Regions from separate parts of the Crystallibacter crystallopoietes genome, predicted to be linked through region 3. Evidence: riboswitches for the same ligand, from Rfam matches in the RefSeq annotation. Region 3 holds a riboswitch; each other region holds the start of a gene.
The links. A riboswitch is a leader RNA that binds a small molecule or an ion and turns the genes downstream of it on or off. The one in region 3 is predicted to bind thiamine pyrophosphate.
Positions count from the first base shown of each region.

Region 1: another riboswitch for thiamine pyrophosphate. It lies ahead of AC20117_RS12900 (3-oxoacyl-ACP reductase); the one in region 3 lies ahead of AC20117_RS02960 (ECF transporter S component).
Region 2: another riboswitch for thiamine pyrophosphate. It lies ahead of thiC (phosphomethylpyrimidine synthase ThiC); the one in region 3 lies ahead of AC20117_RS02960 (ECF transporter S component).

Region 1 is NZ_CP018863.1:2,741,117-2,748,087, reverse strand. Features, by position in the region: gene AC20117_RS12915 (dihydrolipoyl dehydrogenase family protein) at 1-814, shown strand, start outside; gene AC20117_RS12910 (hypothetical protein) at 897-1,259, opposite strand; gene AC20117_RS12905 (hypothetical protein) at 1,479-1,823, shown strand; TPP riboswitch at 1,895-1,988, shown strand; gene AC20117_RS12900 (3-oxoacyl-ACP reductase) at 2,041-2,805, shown strand; gene AC20117_RS12895 (LLM class flavin-dependent oxidoreductase) at 2,805-4,121, shown strand; gene gluQRS (tRNA glutamyl-Q(34) synthetase GluQRS) at 4,131-5,039, shown strand; gene AC20117_RS12885 (FadR/GntR family transcriptional regulator) at 5,057-5,755, opposite strand; gene AC20117_RS12880 (SLC13 family permease) at 5,880-6,971, shown strand, end outside.
Region 2 is NZ_CP018865.1:36,635-43,605, reverse strand. Features, by position in the region: gene thiC (phosphomethylpyrimidine synthase ThiC) at 32-1,768, opposite strand; TPP riboswitch at 1,765-1,874, opposite strand; gene AC20117_RS22200 (histone-like nucleoid-structuring protein Lsr2) at 2,169-2,507, shown strand; gene AC20117_RS22195 (IclR family transcriptional regulator) at 2,912-3,739, opposite strand; gene AC20117_RS22190 (maleate cis-trans isomerase family protein) at 3,897-4,715, shown strand; gene AC20117_RS22185 (SLC13 family permease) at 4,727-6,091, shown strand; gene AC20117_RS22180 (flavin reductase family protein) at 6,158-6,784, opposite strand.
Region 3 is NZ_CP018863.1:613,185-620,155, forward strand. Features, by position in the region: gene AC20117_RS02940 (rhodanese-like domain-containing protein) at 1-14, shown strand, start outside; gene AC20117_RS02945 (O-succinylhomoserine sulfhydrylase) at 18-1,262, shown strand; gene AC20117_RS02950 (energy-coupling factor transporter transmembrane component T family protein) at 1,395-2,192, opposite strand; gene AC20117_RS02955 (ABC transporter ATP-binding protein) at 2,189-3,748, opposite strand; gene AC20117_RS02960 (ECF transporter S component) at 3,752-4,366, opposite strand; TPP riboswitch at 4,419-4,557, opposite strand; gene AC20117_RS02965 (DUF4235 domain-containing protein) at 4,632-4,928, shown strand; partial or broken gene mnhG (monovalent cation/H(+) antiporter subunit G) at 5,111-5,488, opposite strand; gene AC20117_RS02975 (MrpF/PhaF family protein) at 5,478-5,747, opposite strand; gene AC20117_RS02980 (Na+/H+ antiporter subunit E) at 5,759-6,325, opposite strand; gene AC20117_RS02985 (Na+/H+ antiporter subunit D) at 6,322-6,971, opposite strand, start outside.

The DNA.
Region 1 (6,971 bases), 2.1 Mb from region 3:
CACCATCGGCGTCGATGTGACGATCGTCCAGCGCGGGAACCAGTTGCTGGGCCGCGAGGACGAAGACGTGTCGGCCGCGGTCAAGAAGGCCTTTATCGACGCCGGCATCACCGTCCGCCTCGGCGCCGCTGCCGAAGCGATCCAGCGCGCTGCGGACGGCTCCGTCACCGTCACCCTTGACAACGGCGAAACGCTCAGCGGAAAGGACGTCCTGGTGGCGCTCGGCCGGAAACCCATGACCGACGGCGCCAATTTGGAAGCTACTGGCGTGGTTCTGGACGACCGCGGCTTCATCGGGGTCGACGAGCAGTTGCGGGCAGCCGACGGCGTGTGGGCTGCCGGCGACGCTGCCGGAACCCCGCAGTTCACGCATGCTTCCTACGACGACTACCGCATCCTCAAAGCGAATTTGGCCGCCCGGCATGGCGACGGCGAGGCCCGCACTACTGAGGGACGGCTCATTCCCTACACCGTCTTCATCACGCCGGAACTGGGCCGGGTCGGCCTGACGGAGCAGCAGGCCCGCGAGGCCGGCCACGAGGTGCGCATCGCCAAGATGCCGGTTGCCGCCATCCCGCGCGCCCGCACACTGGGCCAGACCGAGGGCGTGTGGAAGGCCGTGCTGGACCGGAAGACCGGCAGCATCCTGGGCGTGGCGCTGCTGGGCACCGAGGCCAGCGAAGCCATCGCCGTGGTCCAGATGGCCATGCTGGCCGGCCTGGATTTCACTGCGGTACGGGACGCCGTCATCACCCATCCGACCATTGCCGAAGGTCTGAATCTGCTCTTCACCCCGGCTTACCTGGAGGATTGAGCCAGCCGGGACGGCAACCACGCCGGGCAGCCGGCGGAGATTTATTCAGCTGCGCCGGCGCTCTCGGAAGACCTCGTCCTGCCTACCGTGCCGCAGCGCCTGGTCCCATTCGGCGATGAATCCGTCGAGGGTGCCCTTGCTCGTCGGCGGCAATAAACAATGCCATGTCCTGATCGGCGGTTTCCCTGCGGGTGACGGCCCAGATCTCCTCGTACCGGCCGGCACGCCCGGCTTCCCGCAGGACGGTCCGGAACCGGCGGCTGTAGTCCCGCTCCTCCGGCCGACCGAAGCGCTCTGACTTCAGGTACACAAACGCGAGCACCGCAACCACGGCTCCGCCAATAACCACGGTTCCAATCAGCGCGATCCCATCCGGCAGCAGGAGGGAAAGGACCCACCAGAGCAGGCCCAGGAAAACCATCAATGCCCCAAGGACGATGATCACCGCTCCAGATTAGCCCTCCCGAACAGGGACCGCGGCGACCGGGAACGACCTCGGCAGCCCGCTTCAGGATGACCGGCTCCTGGCCGCCCGGCTACGGCGCGCCGATCTCCGCTGCGTCCCCTCAGTTTGAGGGTGTCCGCCTTCCCGGGCCAGGCCTACGATGAGCCCTACACCGGCTCGCACCATGAGTTCCCTGCAGCAGCAAAAGAAGGATCCGTCATGGAATGTATTACTTGGTTTGTGCCCATCCTGCCCGGGAAGCTTGAAGCGTGGAGAGCTTTCGTGGAGGAGATCAACGGTCCGCGGAAGGACGATTTCGCCAAGTCCAGGCAGCGCCTCGGGGCCAGCCGCGAAGTGATCGGCCTGGTCCAGTCGCCCGAAGGAGACTTTGCCGCCTTGTTCCATGAGGGCGAAAGCGTCGCCGGAGGGTTCAGCATGCTGGCCGGCTCGGATGATCCCTTCGACGTCTGGTTCAAGGACAAAATTCTCGAGCTCCATGGGGTCACCAAGGAGATGCTGGCTCAGGGACCGCCTTCTCAAGTGGTGATGGACTACCGGGCGTAACGACGTCGAGCTTCATAGACCGATTGGAGGTGGCGTTGCTGCAGTAACCCGCTCGCGCAGGTAGACTCGCACGCAGTGACACGGGGTGCCCCTTTCGGGGCTGAGAGTAAACCCGTTGAACCTGATCTAGTTCGTACTAGCGAAGGGATGTCATGCAGCGGCTGCCGTGCGGTGCGCTGCACCCATCTTTTCGCCTTATTCAAGGTGGAGAACCTCTATGCAGCTCGCAGAACAGACCGTACTGGTAACCGGCGGCGGCCGTGGCCTCGGCGCTCGGATCGTCGCAGCCTTCGCGGAAGCCGGCGCCCGGGTAGTCATCAATTACCGCAACAGCGGCTCGGCAGCCGAGGAGCTGGCCGCCAAGTTCGGGCCGGAACAGGCCCTGGCTCTTCGTGCGGACGTCACCGATGCCGGGCAGGTGGCGGAGCTGTTCAGCCGTGCCGAAGCCCATTTCGGCGGCGCAGTAACCACGGTGGTCAATAACGCGCTGGCGGATTTCTCCTTCAACGGGGATGCCCGCTCCAACGCCGCCGATATCTCGTGGTCCGAGTTCGAAACCCAGTTTTCCGGCAGCGTGCGCGGCGCGCTGAACACCGCTCAGCAGGCACTTCCCGGCATGCGCGGCCACCGGTTCGGCCGGATCATCAACATCGGCACCAACCTCTTCCAGAATCCGGTGGTGCCGTACCACGACTACACGGCCGCCAAGGCGGCCCTGCTCTCGCTGACCCGGACGCTGGCGGCGGACCTGGGCCAGCACAACGTCACCGTCAACATGGTCTCCGGCGGGCTGCTCCGCACCACCGACGCCAGCGCTGCCACACCAGATGAGGTCTTCGACCTGATCGCCGCCTCCACCCCGCTGCGCAAAGTAACGACGCCGGAAGAACTGGCCGACGCGGTACTGTTCTTCGCGTCGCCCTGGGCCCGCTCGGTGACCGGGCAGAACCTGATGGTCGACGGCGGACTGGTGATGAACTAATGGCGGCGCGGCAACTGCACTTCAACGCGTTCCTGTTCGGCTGCGGCCACCACAGCGCCGCCTGGCGCCGGCCGCAATCGCCCATTGAACAGCTCGGCGACATCGCATTCTACGAGCGGCTGGCCCAAACCGCGGAGCGAGGCCTGTTCGATGCTGTTTTCTTCGCCGACGGGCACTCAACCGGCAACCTGGGCGCGGGGCCGCTCTGGCATCTGGAACCCCTCACCGCGCTGTCAGCCATGGCCCGGGCCACCAGCAGGATCGGCCTGGTCAGTACCGTGTCGGCCACCTTCTACACGCCCTTCCACGCCGCCCGCATGCTGGCCTCGCTGGACCACATCAGCGCCGGGCGCATCGGTTGGAACGTCGTCACATCGATGTTCGACGCCGAGGCACGCAACCACGGCATGGCGGCCATTCCCGGACATCAGGAACGCTACGACCGCGCCGCCGAATTCATCGACGTCGCCCAGCGGCTGTGGGATTCCTGGACCGACGACGCGCTCGTCCTCGACCGGCAGGGCTACTACGCGGATCCGGCCGAAGTTGCGCCGCTCCACCATTCAGGACAGCACTTTCTGGTGGACGGCCCGCTAACCGTCCCGCGCTCCCCGCAGGGCCGGCCGGTGCTGTTCCAAGCCGGTGCCTCGGAGCAGGGACGCGACCTCGCCGCCCGCTATGCCGAAGGCATCTACGCCGTCGCCTACGATCTGGCCAGCGCGCAGGCCTACTACGCGGATGTGAAGCGCCGCATCGCCGCAGCCGGGCGGAACCCGGACAAGGTTGCCGTCATGCCTGGCCTGGTGACTTACCTCGGGACAACGACGGCGGAAGCCAAGGCCAAGCAGGCCGAAACCGATGCGCTGCTGCCCACGGAACACTCTCTGGCCCAGCTGGGCACCTTCATCCAGCAGGACTGCAGCGGCTGGGAGCTGGACGCGCCCGTGCCAAGCCTCCCGCCGGCGTCGGAATTCACCGGCCCGCAGGGCCGCTACACCACCATCCTGCGCATTATCGACGCCGAAAAGCCTACGGTGCGCCAGTTGCTCGGAAGGCTGGCGGCCGGCGGCGGACACTGCACCATGACCGGCACGCCCGAACAGGTGGCGGACCAGATCGAGCTTTGGTTCACCTCCGGCGGCGCGGACGGATTCAACCTGATGCCGCCGCTGCTGCCGGATTCCCTGAACGAGTTTGTGGACCGCGTCATTCCGGTGCTGCAGCGCAGGGGGCTGTTCCGCACCTCCTACACCGGCAGCACGCTGCGCGAGCATCTGGGACTGGACCGCCCGGCCGTCGGCGACTTCGCTTTATAGACTGGACCCGTGCCTCCTATCGACGCCGGAGCCGGCCGCTTCGCCCCCAGCCCCTCGGGCGAACTGCATGTAGGAAACCTGCGCACCGCCATCCTTGCCTGGCTCTTCGCCCGCAGCACCGGCCGCGATTTCCTGCTGCGGATCGAGGATCTGGACCGAGCCCGCGCCGGAGCGGAAGACAAAGTACTCGAGGATCTGGCCGCCGTCGGGCTTACATGGGATGGCAACGTGCTCAGCCAGACGGACCGCTTCCCCCTCTACCGCGCGGCCATCACCGCCCTGGCCGACGCGGGTCGGGTCTACGAATGCTTCTGTACCCGCAGGGAGATCGCCGAAGCCCCCAGCGCTCCGCACGCCCCGGCCGGCGCCTACCCCGGAACCTGCCGCAACCTCAGCGATGCAGAACGCGAACGACGGCGGCAGGAGCGTCCCGCTGCGCTCCGGCTGCGCGCCGGGGTCACCGAATACACCGTGACCGACCGGCTGCACGGCGAGTACACCGGCGTCGTCGACGACCTGGTGCTGCTGCGCAACGATGGCGTGCCGGCCTACAACCTCGCCGTCGTCGTCGACGATGCGGAGCAGGGCATCGACCAGGTGGTCCGCGGCGATGACCTGCTCAGTTCCACGCCCCGGCAGGCCTATCTGGCGTCCCTGCTCGGCCTGGCGCCGGTCGAATATGTCCATGTGCCGCTGGTGTTGAATACCCATCACCGCCGGATCGCCAAGCGCGACGGCGCCATTTCCCTGCGCACCCTCGCGCTGGCCGGGATTGGTCCCGGCACGGTGCGGGACATGGTCCTGCGCTCGGTCGGCCTCCCGGCCGGGCCGCTGGAGCAGGTACTCGAGGCGTTCTCACCCGGTCAACTGCCCACCGAGCCGTGGATCTTCGAACCGCCTGTGCTCGACCTGCACTAAAAAATTCCGCAGCTTTCTTACTTGAGCAGCGCCACGTCCGAGACCAGTTCGATGTGGGCCTGCATGGCTGCGGCGGCCAGGTCCGGGTCCTGGGCCTTGATGGCATCGGCAATCTTGCGGTGGGACGCTAGAGACTGCTCCGGGCGGCCTGGCTGTCCTAATGATTCAAGGCGCGTTTCGAGAACCATTTCGGCGATAAACGTCATGAGCTGCGCGAGCACCGGCGAGTGCGCGGCCTCCGTTACTGCCTGATGGAAAAGTTCGTCTCCGTGGGCGCCCCGGTCCCCCTTGCCGACTTCGTCTTCCATGACGCTCAAGGCTTTCTCAATGCCGGCCAGATCCTCGTCTGTCCGTCTCGTTGCTGCCAAAGCGGCCAGCTTCACCTCCAGGGTGCTGCGCGCTTCAACGATCTCGGGCAACCTGTTCTGATGCTCACGCAAGTCCCGAAGCACAGTGGCAATGCTGGGCCGGTAGACCAGGACCGCGCCCGTGCCGTGCTGGACGCTGATTACGCCGAGCACCTCCAGAGCCACGAGCGCCTGCGCCAGCGTGGCACGCGAAACGCCAAGCTGTTCCGCCAAGTCACGCTCGGCCGGAAGGTGATCACCCGGCCCCAACTGCTCGGACTCAACGTAACTCAGGATTTGCTTCATCAACTGCTCATAGAGCCTTGGCCGAGCTACCCGGCCCAACAGTGAAACAGGCTTTTCAGACATAGCGTTCCTCCCCACATCGGAATTGCCTCCACAGTACACCTATTGACAAGAGACTCAGTGTCTAGGAGGCTAGGCCAGTGAGCCAGTGAGTTATTTCACTACAAAATCTTCTGGAGGAACGCCGATGTCCGCTCCTGTCTTATCAATCATCGTTCTGGCGGCGATGTTCCTGATCGCCACAGTCCTGCCCATCAACATGGGCGCACTCGCCTTCGTCGGCGCCTTTCTGCTCGGGGCAGTTTTTTTGGGGATGGACACTGACGCCATCCTGGCCAACTTCCCCGGCGGCCTCTTCCTGACACTGGTAGGCGTCACCTATTTGTTCGCCATTGCACAGAACAACGGCACCATCGACTTGTTGATCAGTCGTGCCGTGAAGCTGGTGGACAACAGAATCGCACTGATCCCGTGGGTCATGTTCATCATCACGGCCGCGATCACCGCGGTCGGTGCACTGGGCCCGGCAGCAGTTGCGATCATGGCACCGATCGCACTCGGTTTCGCCGCCAAATACAAGATCAACCCACTCATGATGGGCATGCTGGTAGTCCATGGCGCGCAGGCCGGAGGCTTCTCTCCCATTGCCGTCTACGGGGTCATCGTCAATGGCCTGATTACGGACGCCGGCTTTGCCTTTAGCCCCACAGCCCTGTTCCTGACGAGCTTCGCCTTCAACCTGGTGATTGCTTTGGTGCTCTTCCTGGTGCTCGGTGGCCGCAGCCTGTCCATGACTAGGGTGGGGCACTTCGTCGAGCAGGTCGCGGAGGCCCGCATGTCTGTGAGCGTGGGCAGCAAGGCCGGCGACGTCACGTTCAAGGGAGCGGGCAGCGGCACCTACGGGCCACGGGATCCAGCAGGTGACGGCTCCTCCAAGCCGTCCGGCGAGCGCCTGCCGCAGCTGCTGACCTTCACCGGCCTGATCGTACTCGCCGTCGTTGCCCTGGGCTTCAAAGTCGACGTCGGATTCGTCTCCATCACCATCGCCGTGGTCCTCGCGCTCGTGTCGCCGAAGGCCCAGAAAGGCGCTGTCAACAAGATCAGCTGGTCAACCGTACTGCTGATCTGCGGCATGCTGACCTTCGTCGGTGTCCTGCAAGAGGCCGGCACGATCGACTACGTTTCGGATGGCGTCGCCAACCTGGGTGTCCCGCTGCTGGCCGCATTGCTGATCTGCTACATCGGGGCCGTCGTCTCCGCTTTCGCCTCGTCCACTGCC
Region 2 (6,971 bases), on a different replicon from region 3:
CGGCTTCGGCGGCCGCGTGGAAGCCGGACTTTTAGGTGCGCGGCATGGCCGGTGCCGGGAGGTAGACCTTGCCGCCGGATTCCAGGAATTCGACGGACTTGGCGTTCATGCCCGCGATGGCTTCCTGCTCGCTGGCGCTGCCAAACTGGTCGCGGATGTCCTGGGAGATCCTCATGGAACAGAACTTCGGCCCGCACATGGAGCAGAAATGGGCGGTCTTGGCCGGTTCGGCGGGCAGGGTTTCGTCGTGGAACGCTTCGGCTGTGACCGGGTCCAGGGACAGGGCGAACTGGTCACGCCACCGGAATTCGAAGCGTGCCTTGGACAGTGCGTCATCGCGCTCCCGGGCGCCGGGGTGCCCTTTGGCGAGGTCCGCGGCGTGGGCGGCGATCTTGTAGGTGATGACGCCGGTCTTGACGTCGTCTTTGTTGGGTAGGCCAAGGTGTTCCTTGGGAGTGACGTAGCAGAGCATCGCCGTGCCGTAGCGGGCGATTTCGGTGGCGCCGATGGCTGATGTGATGTGGTCGTAGCCGGGAGCGACGTCGGTGACCAGCGGGCCGAGGGTGTAGAAGGGAGCTCCGTTGCACAGTTCCTGTTGGCGTTCCACATTCTCGCGGACCTGGTGGAGCGGGATGTGGCCGGGGCCTTCCACCATGACCTGCACGTCGTACTGCCAGGCGCGCTTGGTCAGTTCGGCGAGGGTGTCCAGCTCCGCGAACTGGGCGGCGTCGTTGGCGTCGGCTACCGAACCGGGACGGAGTCCGTCGCCCAGGGAGAAGGCGACGTCGTAGCGGGCGAAGATTTCGCAGAGTTCGTCGAAGTGGGTGTAGAGGAAGTTCTCCCGGTGGTGCGCCAGGCACCAGCCGGCCATGATGGAGCCGCCGCGGGAGACGATGCCGGTGACCCGCTCGGCTGTCAGCGGTACGTAGCGCAGCAGCACTCCGGCGTGGATGGTCATGTAGTCAACGCCTTGCTCGCATTGTTCGATCACGGTGTCGCGGTAGATCTCCCAGGTCAGGGCGTTGGCCTCGCCGTTGACCTTCTCCAGCGCCTGGTAGATCGGGACGGTCCCGATGGGCACGGGGGAGTTGCGGATGATCCATTCCCGCGTGGTGTGGATGTCGTCGCCGGTGGATAGGTCCATCACCGTGTCGGCGCCCCACCGGGTCGCCCACTGCAGTTTGTCCACCTCCTCGGCGATCGAGCTGGTCACGGCCGAGTTGCCGATGTTCGCGTTGATTTTGACCAGGAAGGCCTTGCCGATGATCATCGGTTCGGACTCGGGGTGGTTGATGTTGGCCGGAATGATCGCCCGTCCCGCTGCGAGCTCCGAGCGGACAAGTTCGACGTCGCAGTTCTCGCGCAGGGCGACGAACCTCATCTCCTCGGTGATGATGCCGTGGCGTGCGTAGTGCATCTGGGTCACGGTCCGGCTGCCGGCGGCGCGGCGCGGCTTGGGTTTTGCACCTCGCCATTCGGCCGAAGCGGCTCCGCGGCGGGCCGCGGCGCGGCCGTCGTCGAGCAAGTCGCGGCCCCGCCCGCCGTAGCTTTCGGTATCGGCCCGTCCGGCAATCCAGCCTTCCCGGAGCGGCGGGAGGCCGACCACTGGATCGCTGCCGGGGCCGGTGGTGCGGTAGACCTGCAGGGACGGATTCGGCTGCCCGCCGGGGGAGTCGTCCAGCGCGATCGCGGTCACCGGAACCCGGATTTCCGGGTCCGCTCCCGAGACGTACTGAAGCGAGTGGGCAGGGTGGAACGAATCGTTCATGATTGATCTTCACTTCCTTCGCCGGCATTACCCGGACAGGTTCGACGGTCGCAGGCTGCATCAGCCTGATCTCAGCCCCTGCAACAGGGCTCCCGTGTGGATACACACGAGGATAGCAGCGGCAGGCCTACCGACAGAAACAAGGCCCGTGCCTAGGCCGTGGGAGACCGCACCGAGACCGCTGCTTCTGTCCGGGCGGCTGCCTGATTCCGGACGGTCACGTCGGGACAACAGTGCGCGCCTGAACCGGCTCTTGAACGGCTGCCGGGCGGCATGCCGGGGTTGTGATGATTCCCCCCAGACGTCCGTACAGCGGCGCTGCATGCTTTCATGGGCGCTGAGGATCTGCGTAATGATTAAGCGGGGACAACTATTCGCACTATTTAGGAGTCCATCCGGCATGGCGCAGCAGATCAAGATCGTTCTGGTATCGGACTTGGATGGCGGGCCGGCCGACGAAACCGTGCAATTCGGACTTAACGGCATTAACTACGAAATCGACCTGTCAACCGATGAGGCCGCCGCCGTACGCAACGTGTTGCACCAGTACATCAGCGCCGGGCGCAAGGCCACTGCGGCTGCTTCCAGACAGCGCACTTCCCGTTCCGCGCCGGCAGCAAACGGGCGGGATGAGGCCCGGAAGATCCGTGAAGGGGCGAAAGGTAAGGGCTTTCAGGTTCCCGGGCGGGGCCGGATATCAGCCGAAATCGTCGACGCCTACCAAAGGGCCGTGGCCTGAGCCTGGATGACTGCTCTTGCAGGTCATCCAGGATTTCCACCGGCCTATGAATCCAAGCAGACGGAGAGCCCGCGGACATCAGTACACCGGTTACCTATCCCGAACAGTGCGGGGCGAAGCCGACAGACGACGTCAGCGATGACTTCCTCCAAGGCCCGATGGCGACCGTACCGGGTTCTCTTCGAAACTGGTTTCGGGCGGGGGAGCAATTGCCGGAGTCATGACACGCAGCTGCCTTGGCGCCACTTCCTAGGCCGACTTATGCGCCGTTATCGGCGTTCACGAAATATCGCGGACCCGGAGCCTAACACCACACCCGACAGCGTTCCGGCCGGAGGCGTGCCCCGCGCCGATCCGGTGCTGCGGAGGCCGACGCGTCAGCGGTGATGGTGCCCGTCGTTGGCCTACTGCGCCTGTCGTGTGATGAAGCCGAGCGACTCACTTGCGGCGCGCGCTGCCTGCGCTACAACTGGTCCAAGCCGTTCGGCGTCGGCAGGGCCTATCCGCTGGGTGGGGAAGCCAAGTCCGAGCGCGCCGGCGAGCTGGCCGGCATGGTCGAAGACGGGCGCGCTGATGGAACCGACGTCGCTGTGACGCTCGCCGAAGGCTGCGGCGAAACCCAGCTTCCGGGTCTGCGCGACCTGAAGGTCCAGTTTCTCGAGACTGTCCGGCGTAGCGGGGGTGAACTTGGCGAGCACGGAGCCGGCGATGGCGTTTCGCGCGTCCGGGTCGTAGGCGAGGAAGATTTTCCCGGCGGCGCCGGCGTGGATGGGCATGACCTGCCCGACCATGAACGGCCGCATGACAACGTGGCGGGTTTCGGCGACCGCCACGATGGTGCGGTAGACGCCGTCGCGGATGTAGAAGGAGGCGCTTTCGCCGGTCTCGTCGCGCAGCTTCTGCAGGATGGGCTTGACCAAACGTACGACGTCGAGGCCTAGCGTTCCGGGGGTGGCCCAGCGTACCAGCCCGATTCCGATCCGGTACCGGTCGCCGTCGCGGTCCAGGAATCCCTCGTGGAGCATACTCTGCACCAGGCGCTGGCAGGTACTTGAAGGCAGCCCGGTCTTCCGGATGATCTCCTGCAGAGTTGGTTCGGGGGATTCGATAGAGAAGCAGTCGAGGATCTGCGTCACTTTGTGGAGGACCAGGATCGGAGATGATCCGGCGTTACTCTCCGTTGCCAATCCCTTGTCCTTGCCTCTGGTGTCCGCTGTCTGCTGCCTCGCCATCTTATCGCTCCTTCGTTTGCAGACCGCCGGTGGGAACGGCCTGCCCCCCCCCCCTCGCTGAATGTGATCCAGTTGACATTCTACGGCAGTAACCCGCATGATGGGTTGCGATCCCGCGAAGTGGGTTTTTGAGAGTCCTAGCACTGTGGAGAAATTCGTGAGTACCCCTGACATCACCTGTGAAACCGTTCCCGCGCCGAAGCAGGCCGGCCTGTCCCGCATCGGCCTGATCGTTCCCAGCTCGAACACCACAATGGAGACCGAACTGCCGGAGCTGTTCCGCCGCCAGTCCGAGGCCACCGGGCAGAAGTACACCTTCCATTCGGCCCGTGCGGGCATGAAGAACGTCAACAAGGAAGAGCTGCTGGCCATGGTGGGCAAGGCCGCCGGCTGTGCCGCGGCAGTGTCCGATGCCGACGTCGATGCAATCGCCTATGCCTGTCTGGTGGCCGTGATGGCCCAGGGGCCCAACGCGCATGTCGGTTCCGAGGAAACAATCGCCAAGGCTGCCGAGGACAACGGCCACCCCGCCGCCGTTACCAGTAGCGCCGGTGCTTTGGTCCGGACGCTGCAGGAGATGGGCGCCCGGAAGGTTGCCATGGTCACCCCGTACATGAAGCCGCTGACCCAGATGGTCCGTGAGTACATCGAGGGAGCGGGTATTGAGGTCCTCGACGCCGTCAGCCTCGAAGTCGCCGATAACCTCGCTGTCGGTTGCCTGGACCCGCAGAACCTGCCGGAGATCGCCCGCAACCTCAAGCGCGAAGGCGCGGACGCCATCGTCCTCTCGGCCTGTGTGCAGATGCCGTCGCTTCCTGCCGTCCAGGCCGTCGAGGACGAGCTGGGTCTGCCGGTCATTACCGCTGCCACGGCAACCGCCTATGAGATCCTGAAGGCACTGGGCCACGAGCCTTCGATCAGCGGCGCCGGCAGCCTGCTGTCCGGCGTCCCCCTCAAGCTGCCTGCGCGAGTCTAAAGGATACCGCCATGTCACTGTCGCTCATCGCCTTCGCCGTACTTATCGCGGCGTTCGCCATCGGCTCCTTCACCCGGTTGAATGCTGGCCTCATCGCCATCGTGGCTGCCTTCGGCGTCGGCACCATCGTGGCCGGGCTGTCAATCAAGGACGTGATCGCGCAGTTCCCCTCCGGGCTGTTCTTCATCCTGGTCGGGGCGACCCTGCTCTTCGCGATCGTGCGAATCAACGGCACGATTGACTTGCTGGCCTACTGGGCCGAACTGCTCGCAGGCAACCGCCGGTTCCTGGTTCCGGTGCTGATGTTCCTGCTCACCGCCGCCCTGGCTTCAGCCGGCGCGTTCACCCCGGCCGCCATCGCCATTGTCGCCCCGGTGGGCCTGGCTCTGGGGAGCCGGTTCGGCATCAGCACGCTGTCCATGGGCCTGGTCATCGTCCAAGGCGCCAACGCGGGCGCTTTCTCGCCGGTCAACCCGTTCGGCGTGCTGGCCAATGTCATGCTCGATGAGGCCGGGGCCTCCGGGGACTCGCTCAAGCTCTACGTGTACTGCTTCCTCTTCAATGTAGTGCTGGCGGTCTTCGCCTACCTGCTGATCGAAAGCATCATGAAGAAGCGGGCCGCCCGCAGCGAGGCGTCGGGCGGCGTCTCCGCCGGCCCTGCCTACGGGACGGGTGTTGGCGGGACCACGCCAGCCGGCCGCGGCACAGCGGTCCTGACTGTCCCCGCACCGGCGGCGGTCGCGACTGACGGCGGCAAGGTGCGGCCCCAGAAGGTCGCTGCCACCCCGATCCGTGTCCTCACCCTGGTCGGCATCGGCGCCCTGCTGGTCCTGACTACCGTCTTCGCCCTCGATGTCGGCGTCGCCTCGCTGGTCGTCGCCCTCGCCCTGATCGCCTGTAACTCCGGCGTGCAGAAGCCGGCCGTCGAGAGCATGCCGTGGTCGGCCATCATCCTCGTCACCGGTATCGTCACCTACGTCGGCATGCTCGAGGAAATGGGTGCCTTGGCGGAGCTGCAGGCCGGTATTGCCGGACTGGGCAACAGTTCCCTCGCCGCGCTCGTCACCAGCTACGTCGTCGGCATCGTTTCGGCCTTCGCCTCCACCACGGGAACCCTCGGCGTGGTCGGCCCGATCGTCACGCCGATCGCCATGGACCCGCTGTTGACCCCGATCGGCGTGGTCACAGCGATCGCGATCAGCTCCTCTGTGGTCGATGTGAGCCCGATGTCCACCAGCGGCGCCCTGCTGATGGCCAGCGCCGAGCCCAAGGACGAGCGGATGTTCTTCCGCGCACTGCTGCTCTGGGCGATCGCGATGATCTTCGTCGTGCCGCTGCTCGTCTGGTTCGTCTTCGTCCAACTCGGTATCGGCTAAGCCAAAGCGACGAGAGCAAGTACGACAACGGTGGGCCGATCCCGGCGCACCGTTGTCGGACGCGCCCTATTCGGCAGAACCGGGACGGAAGTGCCCGGGCCACTCGGACTTGCGGATCCGCTTGATCTCCCGGACTTCGCCCAGCGCACCCCACTCGTCCAGCCCGAGCCTAGACAGCGGCTCCAACTGGTCGATCCGCGGGTGCGTCCCGTCCAGCACCTCCGACGTCACCGTCGCATGCATGACCTTGCCGAAAACCAGCGTGCAGTCACCCATCGGCAGCAGCTGGTGGAGCTTGCACTCCAGAGCCACCGGGGACTGGAGCACCCGCGGCGGTTTCACCGTTAGGCTCGGCTCCCGCATCACACCGGCCGCATCGAACTCGCTGACCTCCGGATCGAAATTCGTGCCCGTCGCATTCACTTCGGCCATCAAGCTGACCGATGCCAGGTTGACCACGAACTCGCCCGTCGCCCGAATGTTGCGCAACGAGTCCTTCTCGCCCACGGAGGTGAACTGGACGATCGGTGGATTCACCGACGCCACCGTGAAGAACGAATGCGGCGCCAGGTTGTCCACGCCCTCGGCCGAGGTGCTGGAGACCCAAGCGATGGGCCGGGGGACAACCACCGCCGTCAGCAGACGGTAGAAATCGCGGGAAGACAGTTTTTCAGGGCTAAAGTCCGTTCGCATTGTTCCACCATAACCATCCGGCCCATCCCCAACGCCCGGACCATGGATCCCACTACGCTTCGGCGTTGATGGGCCGGGCGAACAGCCTGGGGATACGGAGTGCCAAGGGCAGGGCAGGGTCGTAGTTGGTGTTCCCCCGCCGCCCTATCGTGGCGGCGACTCCGCCCGCGAGACCGCATACCAGCAG
Region 3 (6,971 bases):
GGAAGCGGGGCTAGCCGATGGTGCCCGCGGAGCCTTCCGGCCCTGGGCCGGACCCGGCGGAGCTGCTCGCCGGCTGGGACCCGCAGACGCGGGCAGTCCGCGGCGGCCTTGACCGCACGGGCTTCCAGGAAACCTCCGAAGCCTTGTTCCTGACCTCCGGCTACGTTTTCGATTCCGCCGAGGCAGCCGAAGCCTCCTTCAACGGCGAGGTGGAACGCTTCGTCTATTCCCGCTACGGCAACCCCACGGTCGCTGCCTTCCAGGAACGGCTCCGGCTGCTCGAGGGAGCCGAGGCCTGCTTCGCCACCGCCAGCGGCATGAGTGCGGTTTTCACGGCCTTGGGCGCCCTGCTCGCCACCGGTGACCGGGTCGTTGCAGCCCGGAGCCTGTTCGGTTCCTGCTTTGTCATTCTCAACGAGATCCTGCCGCGCTGGGGCGTGGAAACGGTCTTTGTGGACGGCCATGACCTGGCCCAGTGGGAGCAGGCCCTCGCCACCCCGGCCGCCGCGGTGTTCTTCGAGTCGCCGTCCAACCCGCTGCAGGAGCTGGTGGACATCCGGGCGGTCGTCGAACTGGCGCACGCCGCCGGGGCGCAGGTGGTGGTGGACAATGTCTTCGCCACCCCGCTGCTGCAGCAGGCAACGGAACTGGGGGCCGACGTCGTTGTTTATTCGGGTACCAAACACATGGACGGGCAGGGCCGTGTGCTGGGCGGTGCCGTGCTGGGGCGTGCGGATTTCATCAACGGCCCGGTCAAGCAGCTGATGCGCCACACCGGTCCCGCGCTGAGCCCGTTCAACGCCTGGACACTGCTCAAGGGGCTGGAGACGATGTCCCTGCGCGTGAACTATTCGACGGCATCCGCCCTGGAGATCGCCCGCTGGCTGCAAACCCAGCCGGCGGTGCGGCGGGTGGTCTACCCGTTCCTCGAATCGCATCCGCAGTACGAATTGGCGCGCCGCCAGATGAGCGGCGGCGGAACCGTGGTCACGTTTGAGCTTGAGCCGGATGCCGCCAGCGGCGCGGACGCCAAGGCCGCCGCGTTCCGGCTGCTCAACTCGCTGACCACGGTGGACATTTCGAACAACCTCGGCGACGCCAAGTCCCTGATCACCCATCCGGCCACCACCACGCACCGCGCGATGGGACCGGACGGACGGGCCGCGATCGGGCTTGGCGACGGCTTCGTCCGGCTGTCCGTGGGTCTGGAAGCCACCGGGGACCTGCTCAAGGACCTGGACCGGGCGCTCTCCAAACCGTAGCCGGCCCGTAGATCCAGGGCGTTGACGAAGGCACGCGCCTTTTGCGCGCAGCCGTAATCGAGGAGGCAGCTGCGGCCCTTCCCAAATCTGAAAAGGGCCGCAGCTGACCAGTGGATCGCGAAGGAGCCGGGGTCAGCCGAGGATGAAGTTCCAGGTCCCGGCGGAGACGGCGGCGGCAACGGCTGCCGCCGAGACCAGGGCACCGCCCAGGAAGACCCAGATATCCACCCTGCTGAACGTCGATTCCCGCGCCCAGGTGCGTTGTGCCCCGCCGAAACCGCGGGCCTCCATTGCCACCGCCAGGCGGGTGGCGCGCCGGATCGCCTGCACGATCAGCCCGAACGCCTGGCCAAGGAACGCGGCGAATTTGGCCAGCGGCTTGTTCTCGGCGCCGACTCCGCGGGCACGGCGGGCCAGACCCAGGGTCCGCCATTCCTCGACCAGCAGACCCACCAGCCGGAGGCCGGCCAGGGCCCCGAGCACAAACCGGTGCGGCAGCTTCAGCTTCTGCGCCAGCGCATCGGCCAGATCGGTGGGGTCAGTGGTCAGCAGCAGGAAGATTCCGGGCAGTGCCACCGCCAGGGACCGCAGCCCGATGGCGACGCCGGAGTTGATGGAATCCTCGGTGAACAGCAGCGGGCCCGCTTCGAAGACCACCGCGCCGGTTTTCTCCGCCAGCAGCGCCGTGCCGTAGGCGCCAACCGCGGCCGCCACCACCAGCGGCCAGCCGCGCCGGAACAATGCCCAGGCGCTGATGCCCAGTACCGGCAGCAGCAGCAGTTCCGCGGCCAGCACCACGCCGGCGCTCACCCAGTCCACGCTGAGCATCACCACTACGGTGACCATGGCAACGGCGGCGAGCTTCGAGAGCGGATTGGCACGGGTGAAGGGCGAGGCAGTCAGCCGCGGGGTCATGATGTCCAGGCTCATGCCGCCCTCCCGCTCGCGACCCGCGCCTGGACCTGTGCTGTTCCCTCCGCCACGCGCAGGACGTTGCCGCCGAGCGCCGCGGTGAAGTCGCCGTCGTGGGTCACGGACACCACGGCGTGGCCTTCGGCGATCAGTCCGCCGAGCAGCGAGACCAGTTCCGCCCAGGTGTTCGCGTCCTGCCCGAAGGTCGGTTCATCCAGGACCAGGATGTCCGGGCTGGTGGCCAGCATGGTCGCCACGGACAGCCTGCGCTTCTCCCCGCCCGAAAGGGTGAAGGGATTGGCCTGCAGGAGTTTGGTCAGCCGCAGCCTCTCGGCGATGGCATCAACGCGGCGGCGCACCTCGTCCTCCGGGAGCCGGGCGACGCGCCGGGGACCGAATTCGAGTTCGTCGATCACCCGGTGGGTCAGGAACTGGTGCTCGGGTTCCTGGAAGACAGTGCCGATCCTAGTGACGAGTTCAGCTGATTTCCACTTGTGCACCGTACTGGCCGCACCCCGCCGGAGCTCCGGTGCGGCCTCAAGCCTGCCGCCCGCGGGGGTCAGCAGCCCGGCCAGGGTCAGCGCCAGGGTTGACTTGCCGGCGCCGTTGGGGCCGGTGATGCTCAGCGCCTCGCCCGCCGCCAGTTCCAGCGAGACCTTACTGACTACCGGCCCGGCCCTGCGGGTCCGGGCCACGGACAGCTCCGCCGCCCGGAGCAGGCCCGTGCCCGGCGTGCTGTGGCTCCCGCCGTTACCGCGGCCGCTGGGGGGCCCGGGCGTGCGCAGCCGGGGCGTGTAGCCGGGGACCCAGACACCCGCTTCGATCAGTCGTTCCCTGGTACCTGCGGCATTGAGCACCTCAGCCGGCGGACCGTCGGCGAGAACTCCACCGTCGGCCGCCAGCACGATGACCCGATCCACCACGTCCGCCCAGATGGCCACGCGGTGCTCCACCACAATCAGGGTGGCGCCGGTGCGCTCAAGCACCCCGACGACGGCGTCCCGGACCTCCAGTACGCCGTCCGGGTCCAGGTTCGCCGTGGGCTCGTCCAGCAACAGGACTCCCGGCCGCATGGCCAGGACCGATGCCAGTGCGAGCCGCTGCTTCTGTCCGCCGGAGAGTGCGGTGGTGGGGTGGTCCAGCGGGACTTCGAGGCCCACATCCGACAGGCTTTTGCGCACCCGCGACCAGATTTCGTCCCGCGGCAGGGCCATGTTCTCCGCGCCGAAGGTGACCTCGTCCCCCACCCGGGCCATGACCACCTGCGACTCCGGGTCCTGAAGCACCAGTCCCGTCCGGCCGCGGGACTGGACCGGGTGCATGCCGTCGACGGTCAGGCGGCCGGCTTCGTCCCCTTCGCCTTCGTCGCCCAGCACCCCCGCGATGGCATGCAGCAGGGTGGATTTGCCGGCACCGGAGGCGCCGAGCAGCAGCACGCGCTCCCCCGGCTCGATCCTGAAGCTCACGTCGCTGACCGCCGGATCCTTGCGGCCGGCATGGCGCCAGCCGTATCCCTCGGCGGTAACGGCGGCCGGGCGGCCGCGCTCCGCCGTCGTGCTTTGAGTGTTTGCCATGGCCTATACGTCTGCCGTCCGGCCGGCGGCAAAGGACGAGAGCGCGCCCGTCTTGGCCAGTCCCCTCATCGCCAGCCAGGGCAGCAGGCCGGCGATGACCACGCCGGAGACTGCGGCGAACAGCGTGTACCAGAGCTTCCAGTCTGTGGCCCATTCCACGTTCCACAGGATGTTCTCGCCGATGGCCAGCGCCAGGCCTGCACCCAGCCCGGCCAGCAGCGACACGCCGAGGTTGAACTTCTTGTAGAGGAAGAGCAGGAAGACCAGTTCCGCGCCGACGCCCTGGATCAGGCCGGAGAGGAGCACGGTGAGGCCGAACTGCGTGCCCAGCAGGCTCGACACGGCGGCCGCGAGGACCTCGCAGTAGATCGCCGCGCCGGGCTTGCGGATGAGCAGCCCACCCAGGACCCCGGCCGTGAGCCAGCCGCCGGCATAGAGCCCGCCGGCTGGCGGGAAGGCCGCGGTCAGCACCGCGATGCCCGAATAACCGGCGGACCAGGCCCAGAAGATAACGCCGATGGCTACGCCGATCACGGACGCCACGACAATATCGACAACTCGCCAGGTGTAACGGGGTTTGCGCGCAGCAGCCTGCGGGGAAGGTGTAACGGTGTTCATGGAAAATCCTCCTGAGGTTCAGGAGGGGAGGGCAACCCGGCTTTTCCGGGCACACCCTGAGATCTCGACTCCCTTCGCCGGTACTAACCGGAGCAGGTTCGAGGGTCTGCGGCTGGCCGCACTCTCAGCGTCCCGACCCGGTACCGCTGCTTGCCGTGGTTACCGTGACGGACGCTCCCCTGTCGTCATGTGTGCTTTTTCAAGCGTCTTCCAGTGTACTACTGACGACGGCGGGTGGCAGCCGACCCGGAAAACGCTAGGCTGGGTGGCAGATGACATTACCGACGAAGGGCAGTGGCAAATGAGTATGGTTTTGAAACTTCTGGGTACGTTGGTGAGCATCGGTGCGGGCCTGGCCGGCGCCAAGCTCATCGACATCCTGTGGAAGGCCGTCACCGGGGAGGACTCCCCCAAGCATGACGACGACATGGAGAACAGCCTGCGCGCCACCCTCGCCTTTGCCGCGATTTCCGGTACTGTCAGCGCGATCATCCGTGTGCTTTCCCAGCGCGGAACCATGCAGGCAGTCAACCGCTTCAACCGGACCCGCGACATGGTCTAGTCCCCGGGGCAGTTTCAGGATTCGCGGCGGCGTTTGGCGGAAGCCTTCGCCGCCGCTTCCTTTGGCTCCTTGATCCGCAACGCGCCCTTCAGCTTTCCTGCAGGCTTTTCGTCAGCCTTCCCGGCGGCGTCCAGTTCCGCCGCCAGCTCGGGATCGGCAGCCAGCGCCGCCTCTTCCGCGGCATCCGCCTTCCGGCGTTCGGCTTCTTCCGCCGCGGCTTTCTGGACCACCGCATCCAGGTCGTCCACGCTCAGTGTTTCCCGGTGCAGGTGCTTGGTGCGGTAACCAGCACGGCCCACCATGTGTGCCGACACCGGAACCGTCAGCAGCTGGAACAGCCAGGCGATAATCAGCACCGGCACCGCTGCCCAGCTGCGGAGCTGCAGGGCCAGGCCGATCAGCAGCAGCAGCAGCCCGAAAACCTGGGGCTTGGTGGCTGCGTGCATCCGCGAGAGCAGGTCCGGAAACCGGAGCAGCCCGATAGCGGCGGCCAGGGACATAAGCGCCCCGAGGACCAGGCAGAGTCCGGCGGCAATTTCCAGCACAAAATCAGTGTTCATGGGTCCGCCTGTCGATGACGAAGCGGGCTACCGTGACTGAGCCGATGAAGCCGATCAGGGAAATGATGATCACCAAGGTCAGATTGGCCTGATGCTTCCGGACGGCCATGTCAGCTATCAGGCCCGCGCAGACGATGGCCAGCAGAACGTCGATAGCGATCACCCTGTCCAAGATGGAGGGGCCTTTGACAATGCGGGAGATTGCGACGGCGGCGGAGAAGGCCAGGACGACCGTGACGATCACCAGGACAACTTCCATGAACGGACTGTTCAACTGGTTCCTCCGTTCCGCCGGTTTGCTGCCTCCGCTTTGACCATGGCGACTTCCTCTTTACTGCCGATGGCCCGGATCAGCCCGGCCTCGATCCTGCGGACCTGGTCGCGGAACCGGTCCGCCTTGTCCGGGTCCGGAATGTCCAGCACGTGCAGGTAGAGCGTCGACGTGGACCGGTCCACGTCCACCACGAGACTCCCGGGAATCAGCGAGATGGTGTGACCGGTGGCGGTAACCAGCAGGTCCGAATGGCTGCGCAGCTGGACGGCCACCACACCGTTCTTGGTCCTTGGTCCCCGGGTGAGCGCGATCCAGAAGACCTCGAAACTGGCCTTGGCCACGTTCAGTACGAACGCCGCCACGAACACGGCTGCTGCCCACAGATTCAGCCGTCCGGCAAGTTCTACCGGCGGCAAGTAAAAGATATTGACGACGGCGAGGGCGATGAGCAGTCCGAAAATCAGGTTGCCGGCGCTGAAGTCCTGCCAGAGGGCGCCCCAGAGGATGACCAGCCAGACCAGCAGGGGAATTTCGACGAGCAGCGGAATCCGGGAACGGGTCATTGCTCAACCCCCTGTGCCGCGCCGGTGCCGAGAACGGCTTCGATGTAGGGTGTGCGCTCGAGCATCGCCCGGGCGCCCTGATCGCTCAGCTGGAACAGCGGGCCGGCGAAGACGGTCAGTGCCACTCCGAGTGCCACCAGGCCCATGGTGGCTCCGACCATGCTCTTGGGCAGCAGGTGGATGGTCCCCCTGCCGGAGAACCGGCCGGTGGGCTTGTCGGTCACGTACTTGGAGGTGCGCAGCGTGGAACCGTCCGGCTTGCTGGCCAGCAGCACCGGATCCGGATGCTCGGCGTCCTCCGGCGTCCGCCAGAAGGCCCTGTTCCAGACGCGGGCCATGGCCATCAGGGTCAGCAGGGAGGTGACGACGCTGCCGATCACCAGCGTGTACGACACCGGGGTGGCAAGATCGACGCCGCCTTGCAGCAGGCCCAGCTTGCCGAGGAAGCCGGAGAAGGGCGGGATGCCCGCCAGGTTCATGGCCGGCACAAAGTACAGGATCGCCAGCAGCGGCGAGAGCTTCGCCATGCCGCCCAGCCGGTCCATGTTGGAGGTGCCGCCGCGGCGTTCGATCAGACCCGCCACCAGGAACAGGCTGGTCTGGACGGTAATGTGGTGCGCCACGTAGTACATCGTCGATCCCAGTC